One region of the Psychrobacillus sp. FSL K6-1267 genome, then DNA from elsewhere that is predicted to be linked to it. Evidence: riboswitches for the same ligand, from Rfam matches in the RefSeq annotation. Region 1 holds a riboswitch; the other holds the start of a gene.
The links. Region 1 has a riboswitch for S-adenosylmethionine ahead of MHB55_RS02445 (methionine biosynthesis PLP-dependent protein). Riboswitches for the same ligand answer to the same signal wherever they lie in the genome.
Positions count from the first base shown of each region.

Region 1 (3,467 bases):
TTCTGTTTTTCAACCAGTTTAATAATTTCTTCATTTTCAATCTGAGTTAGCAGCTCTAAAGTTATCTCTTTCTCTTCAAATTGAGCTCGCGCTTTTTTTAAGCGTTCTGGTCTTAAGAAACTTCCTACATGATCTGCTTTGAAGGGTGCTTTTACTAGTAATTGATTGGTCATATTAAACTCCTACTTTCTTTATAATGTGTAGTAACTATTTCCAATGATTGTTCAAAGTCTGCTAACAGGTCATCCACATGTTCAAGCCCAACCGAAAAGCGAAGCAGTCCATTAGTAATTCCACGCTTTTCTCGTTCCTCCTTAGGCATTGCTGCATGGGACATAGTAGCGGGGTGGGAGAGAATAGATTCTACTCCACCCAAACTTACTGCAAAAACAGGTATTCTTAGATTTTCAACAAATATTTTTGTAGCTGCCTTGCCTGGCAAACGAAAGGAAAATATAGCACCAGAGCTGGCCGCCTGTTTTTTATGAATTTCATGTCCTGGATGAGATGATAATCCAGGATAGAAAACTTCCTCCACTAATGGGTGATTTGCTAGATAATTGACCAAACTAATAGCCGTCTCCGTAGATTTTTCGAAGCGCACACTTGTTGTTTTAATGCCCTGTATGAGTGTATAGGAATCTTGAACACCCAGTATGGCTCCAAAGGAATTTTGAAGAAAACCTAACTTGCTACCAAGCAACTCATCCTTTGTAACTGCAAGGCCGGCAATGATATCACTATGTCCAGACAAGAACTTAGTTGCACTATGCAAAACAACGTCTACACCTAATTCGAGCGGCCTTTGGTAGAGTGGTGTCATGAAGGTATTGTCTAAAAAGGTTAGACAATTATTGGCTTTAGCTATGTCTACAATACCGGCAATATCAGTTATACCTACTCTCGGATTTGAGGGAGTTTCTATATATATTAGTTTGGTATTGGACTGAATTGCCTGCTCAACAGCATCTAAATTAGAAAGGTTAACAAAAGAATGCTCTATACCAAAGCGAGGTAAAACCTCTGTCACAAAGCGAAAGGTGCCACCATAAACGTCCTCCGTCATGATTATATGGTCTCCGGCAGATAACAGCATTAAAGAGGTTGATATCGCTGCCAGACCAGAAGCGAAAGCAAATCCTCGCGTACCACCCTCTAGCTCTGCTATGGTTTTTTCTAATGCTTCTCTGGTTGGATTACCAGACCGACTATAATCAAAGGGGCCGAAGCTATCCAAACTTTCCTGATGGAAGGTAGAAGATAAATAGATTGGAACATTCACAGCACCGGTTCTTCTTTCATAATTACCTCGAGTTGAAGCAGTAATTAAACTAGTTTCAAGTTGTTGATGAATAGACTCCATTAAACAATAACCTCCTTCTCTAAAGCTACAAATACTTGCTTTAGGTCATTGATTAAATCTTCCGCTTCCTCAATACCAACAGAAAACCTTAATAAACTATTATCTACTCCCCGAGCAATCCGTTCAGATTCTGGTATATCTGCGTGTGTTTGAGTGGCAGGGTAAGTAATGAAGCTTTCCACACCACCAAGACTTTCAGCAAATATGATTAACTTTAGCTTTTCTAAAAAAGGACCTACCAGTTCGCTTCTTTGAAGACGGAAGGAGAGCATGCCACCCTTGCCTGCATAGAGAACATCTTTTATTAAATGCTGTTGCTCTAAAAATTTTACTAACTTCTTTGCGTTTGCTTCATGCTGTTTCATTCTTAGATGGAGAGTTTTTAAACCACGTATCAACAGCCATGAATCAAATGGTGAAAGGACTGCACCTGCTGCGTTATGGTTAGCCTGTAATTTCTCGCCCAATTTAATGCCTTTTGATACAACCAACCCAGCCAGTACATCATTGTGACCTCCGATATATTTAGTAGCACTATGTATGACAATGTCTGCGCCAAGTTCTATTGGCCTCTGTAAAAAAGGAGTTAAGAAGGTATTATCCACAATTAAAAGTAACTCATGCTTCTTAGCTAACTCCGCGTATAGCTGAATATCAATCTCTTGCATTAACGGATTAGTAGGTGTTTCAAGAAAGATTGCCTTCGTATTTTTGGTAATAAGAGATTCCACCTCTACGTAAGAGGTAAATTTACTATAAATAGTCCTAATATTATAGGAGTCAGAATATTGATTGAAAAGGCGATAAGTACCTCCATATAAGTCCTCTGGGGCAATCAATTCATTACCTGAACGGAAAAGGGAAAGGACCAATTGAATGGCTGCCATTCCCGAACTACAGGCAAATCCTGTATCGCCTTGCTCTAGCTTGGCTATTCCCTCCTCTAAAATAGCTCGTGTAGGGTTTTTAGTTCGAGTATAGTCATAGCCGGTAGATTGGCCAAGACCATGATGTTTATAGGCTGTGGATAAATAGATAGGAGGATTAACTGCTCCAGTTTTTGGATCACAATGATTACCTAATTGAACTAATTGTGTATTAATGTGAGTTTTGGACATTGTTATTCACCTCTTATTATTAATAGGTTCAACATTTCTAAAATAAATCACAAAGTAGACTCTAAGATAAAAAAATTCAGGATAAATATAGAATAGAAGCATTTTGCCAAATAAAAAGAGGGCTCTCTTCATAAGAAGAGAACCCCCAATATAGATTGAAGTCATTCTTCTTATCTTCAAGACAAAAATGTCTATTGGATTTAGCACCACACCTATAATGGCTGGTTGCTGAGACATCATAGGGCCAATCCCTCCGTCTCTCTTGATAAGAAATAAAAATATATAATTTTCAAAATTTAGCGATAAGTAAGTTTATCATGGGATGAATATAAATTCAAGAGTTATTTCACATTTGGAATTGCTACCCAGTGACCGGAGGAAACTTCCACAAGCTTAGATTGCTTCAATTGATATCTATCCTCTACATTTGATTCCTCCAAAAGCTTCCTTTTTTTCTTAGCTTCTACCTTAGGATCAGGAATAGGGATTGCTGCTAATAGGGATTTTGTATAAGGATGTTGTGGGTTAGAATAAAGCTCTTCACTTTCCGCAAGCTCCACAATTTTACCAGCATACATCACCGCTACCCGATCACTAATATGCTTAACCATAGATAGATCATGTGCGATGAAAAGGTAAGTTAGACCTAGTCTATGCTGTAAATCCTCTAGTAGTTCTACAATTTGTGCCTGTATAGAAACGTCTAAAGCTGATAGTGGTTCATCACAGACGATAAAGTCAGGCTCTACTGCCAGTGCTCGGGCAATGCCGATTCGTTGTCGTTGTCCACCTGAAAACTCATGTGGATAACGCATGGCATGGGAGGAATCCAACCCTACCATTTTTAGTAACTCTTCTACACGTTGTTTTCTTTCCTCTGCATTTTTGCTCAAACGATGAATATCTAATGCCTGGCCGATAATATCTAACACCTTTAAACGAGGATTTAAGGAAGAATACGGATCCTGAAAGATAATCTGCATATG
Region 1 covers NZ_JBBOOR010000001.1:498,732-502,198, forward strand. The annotation lists gene MHB55_RS02435 (5-methyltetrahydropteroyltriglutamate--homocysteine S-methyltransferase) at 1-173, opposite strand, end outside; gene metC (cystathionine beta-lyase) at 170-1,354, opposite strand; gene MHB55_RS02445 (methionine biosynthesis PLP-dependent protein) at 1,363-2,481, opposite strand; SAM riboswitch class I at 2,649-2,753, opposite strand; gene MHB55_RS02450 (ABC transporter ATP-binding protein) at 2,823-3,467, opposite strand, start outside.

Region 2 (3,467 bases), 2.4 Mb from region 1:
CACTCAGGAGAAATCATAACAAAAAAGCATAATTAGCAACGAAATCCAGCAACTTTTTAAGTGGAATTAAGTTTATGACCGGATAGTTCAGTTTTATGACCGGATAGCACAGTTTTATGACCGGATAGCACAATTTTATGACCGGATAAAAATATTTATAACCGCATAGCAAGGATTTATGACCGGATAGAAAAATATATGACCGTTCAGCAAAATACTATCTCTAATTGCGCTTGATCCTAAGGGTCAATTGAAAAGAATGAGTTAGCTGCATTCTAGTAAGGGAAACTATATAGAAGCGGTTTTACTTATTAATAGAATGTACTATAAAATATTGAAATTTAAAACTTGGTTTGATCCCTCTTGCATGAGCAGCAAAATATTATTATGATAAAAAGAAAAAGGTGAGATTTAAATGACTATAAAATTTTACGGTTATCCTAAATGTAGTACTTGTAACAAAGCTAGCAAATGGTTGAGAGACAATCAAGTACAATTCGAGAATCACCATATTGTAGATGCGCCACCATCAAAAGAACTTTTAAAAGAGATGGTAGCTAACGGAGACTATGAGCTTAAAAAGTTCTTTAATACTAGTGGAGTGAAGTACCGTGAATTGCAACTGAAGGACAAGCTTCCTACTATGTCGGAGGATGAACAGTTGGAGCTGCTTGCTTCGGATGGAAAGCTTATTAAACGCCCACTTGTTTATGATGGAAACAAGCTTACACTTGGTTTCAAGGAAGAGCAGTTTGAGGACATGTGGAAAACCTCTTAAAGTACCTTGTATTTACTAGGGAAATATGTGAATATTAAATAGATGGAATATTTAATTGAGAGGGGTTTATTTATGAGCGTGCCTAAAGATTTTAAGTACTCAGCTGAACATGAATGGGTTAAAAATGAGGATGGAAATGTCCGCATCGGTATTACTCATTTTGCGCAATCAGAACTAGGAGACATCGTTTTTGTTGAACTTCCACAAGTTGGAGATGAAATTAAAGCAGGAGATGCTTTTGGTAGCGTTGAATCAGTAAAAACAGTTTCGGAACTATATGCACCAATTAGCGGTAAAGTAGTGGAAGTAAATGCTGAGCTAGAAGATAGCCCCGAATTCGTTAATGAATCACCTTATGAAAATGCTTGGATGATCGTTGTTGAGCCTTCTGATTTATCAGAAGTGGACAGCTTATTGTCTCCAGAAAAGTATGAAGAATTAATTGCAGAGTAATAATGAAAACGCCGGTTAATAATCGGCGTTTTTTTCATATAATAAAGGAAAGGTAACAAGTTGGGAGAGAAGCTAAATGGCACATGTATTTAGTGATAAAATAATTCTCGTCGAGGGAAGGTCTGATAAACTACAATTGTTGACCCTTCTCGATGAATCTCCAGAAATCATTTGTACAAATGGAACGATATCCGATGTAAAATTGGAGGAGCTTTTAAGCCCTTATGATGGCTTGCCGATTTATGCTTTTCTAGATGCCGACAAATCTGGCGAACAAATACGCTCGGTTGTCAGGAAGGAATATCCTGAGGCAATTCACCTCTATACAAATCCTATGTATGGTGAAGTGGCGAATACCCCGGCGAAGGTTTTGGCATCCATATTAAAACGTGTTAATATTAAGGTGAAAAAAGAATTTTTGCCTTAGGATGATGTGTAATGAATGAGTGGACTAAAGAGCAATGGGAAAGCATAAAAGATAACTCTCCACTTTCCTTATTTTATATTTATACCCCTATGTGTGGTACGTGTCAGATTGCAAGCAAGATGATAAACGTCATTAAAGAGATGGTTTCTGATCCAATTGGCCAAGCAAATATTAACTTTCTTGGTGATTTGGCAATAGAACAAGAAATTGAAAGTGTACCTTGCTTATTAATATCTAAAAATGGCAGGGTAGAAAAAAAGATTTATGCGTTTCAATCCGTACCCTATCTATTGGAAACAATAAAAACTATTGACGAAAACAAGATCCTATGATAACATTCGTTGTGTTGAAAAAATAATTTAATAGTGTCGCTCTTATTGAGAGAGGTGGAGGGAAGTGCCCTACGAAGCCCGGCAACCGTCGCGAAAGTGAAATGGTGCCAAGTCACGCAAAGCTATAGCTTTGAGAAATGAGAGAATGGATGAGTGTTATTTGAAATTGATAACCTACACCCCTTCTGCTCTTTTGCAGAAGGGGTTTTTTAATAGGAAAGGTGGCTAGATTTACATGATTAGTTTAAAGGAAGTTTCGAAAAGATTTATTACAAAGCAAGGAGAAATCGTTGCTGTTGATAATGTAAATCTGGACATACAGCGTGGAGAAATATTTGGGATTATTGGTTATAGCGGAGCCGGTAAAAGTACATTGATCCGCTTATTGAATGGCTTAGAAAAACCTTCTGTCGGCCAAATAGTTGTGAATGGGCAAGAGATTACTTCCATAAATGAGGAGAAGCTCCGTGGCTTCCGTCAAAAGGTAAGTATGATCTTCCAGCATTTCAATCTTTTATGGTCGAGAACAGTCGCTGAAAATATAGCATTTCCTCTAGAAATTGCTGGAGTTCCGAAGGACAAAAGAAAAGCCAGAGTAGAGGAGCTTTTGAACCTTGTTGGTCTAGAGGGCAGAGGAGATTCTTATCCTTCACAATTATCTGGTGGGCAAAAGCAGCGTGTAGGAATTGCTAGGGCTTTAGCTAATGGACCAGAGGTATTGCTTTGTGATGAGGCAACATCTGCTCTTGATCCTGAAACGACCGATTCAATACTAGACCTACTAGTCAGCATCAACGAAAAACTAGGATTAACAATTGTATTGATTACACACGAAATGCAAGTTATTCAAAAGATTTGTAACCGAGTAGCTGTTATGGAAAATGGGCAAGTTGTAGAAGAGGGAGATGTGCTAGAGGTTTTCCAAAAGCCACAACAGGCTATTACTAAACGTTTCGTCTCTCAAATTTCTGATTCCAACCAGCCAGTGCAAACGATTCAAAAACTAGTCCAGCTTTATCCAAATGGTAAGCTAGTCAAGCTCGTTTTTGTCGGTGAAACCACAGAGCAGCCAATTCTTTCAAGATTAATCAAACAGTTTGATTTAGAAGTTAATATTGTGCAAGGTAACATCTCTCATACGAAGAGTGGAGCTTTCGGTACACTAATTCTTCAAATCGATGGAAATGACCAAGCCGTGGAGGATGCAATACAATTTATCCACTCGCAAAAAGTAAACACTGAGGTGATCAACAATGATTGAATCGTTATTTCCAAATGTTGATTGGCCTAAAATGTGGGACGCTACTCTAGAAACCCTGTATATGACAGCAGTTTCTACGGTACTCACAGCAATCTTTGGACTAATTTTAGGACTTTTATTATTTTTGACAAGCCCACATCAGGCTTGGGCGAATAAATTGGCAAATTGGTTAACGGGTGCGGTAGTAAATATATTCCGCTCTATCCCATTTATTAT
Region 2 covers NZ_JBBOOR010000001.1:2,941,700-2,945,166, reverse strand. The annotation lists gene MHB55_RS15200 (arsenate reductase family protein) at 416-778, shown strand; gene gcvH (glycine cleavage system protein GcvH) at 851-1,231, shown strand; gene MHB55_RS15190 (toprim domain-containing protein) at 1,308-1,658, shown strand; gene MHB55_RS15185 (thioredoxin family protein) at 1,670-1,990, shown strand; SAM riboswitch class I at 2,030-2,134, shown strand; gene MHB55_RS15180 (methionine ABC transporter ATP-binding protein) at 2,226-3,251, shown strand; gene MHB55_RS15175 (methionine ABC transporter permease) at 3,244-3,467, shown strand, end outside.
Region 2: linked by a shared signal. The riboswitch ahead of MHB55_RS15180 (methionine ABC transporter ATP-binding protein) and the one ahead of MHB55_RS02445 (methionine biosynthesis PLP-dependent protein) in region 1 are both predicted to bind S-adenosylmethionine.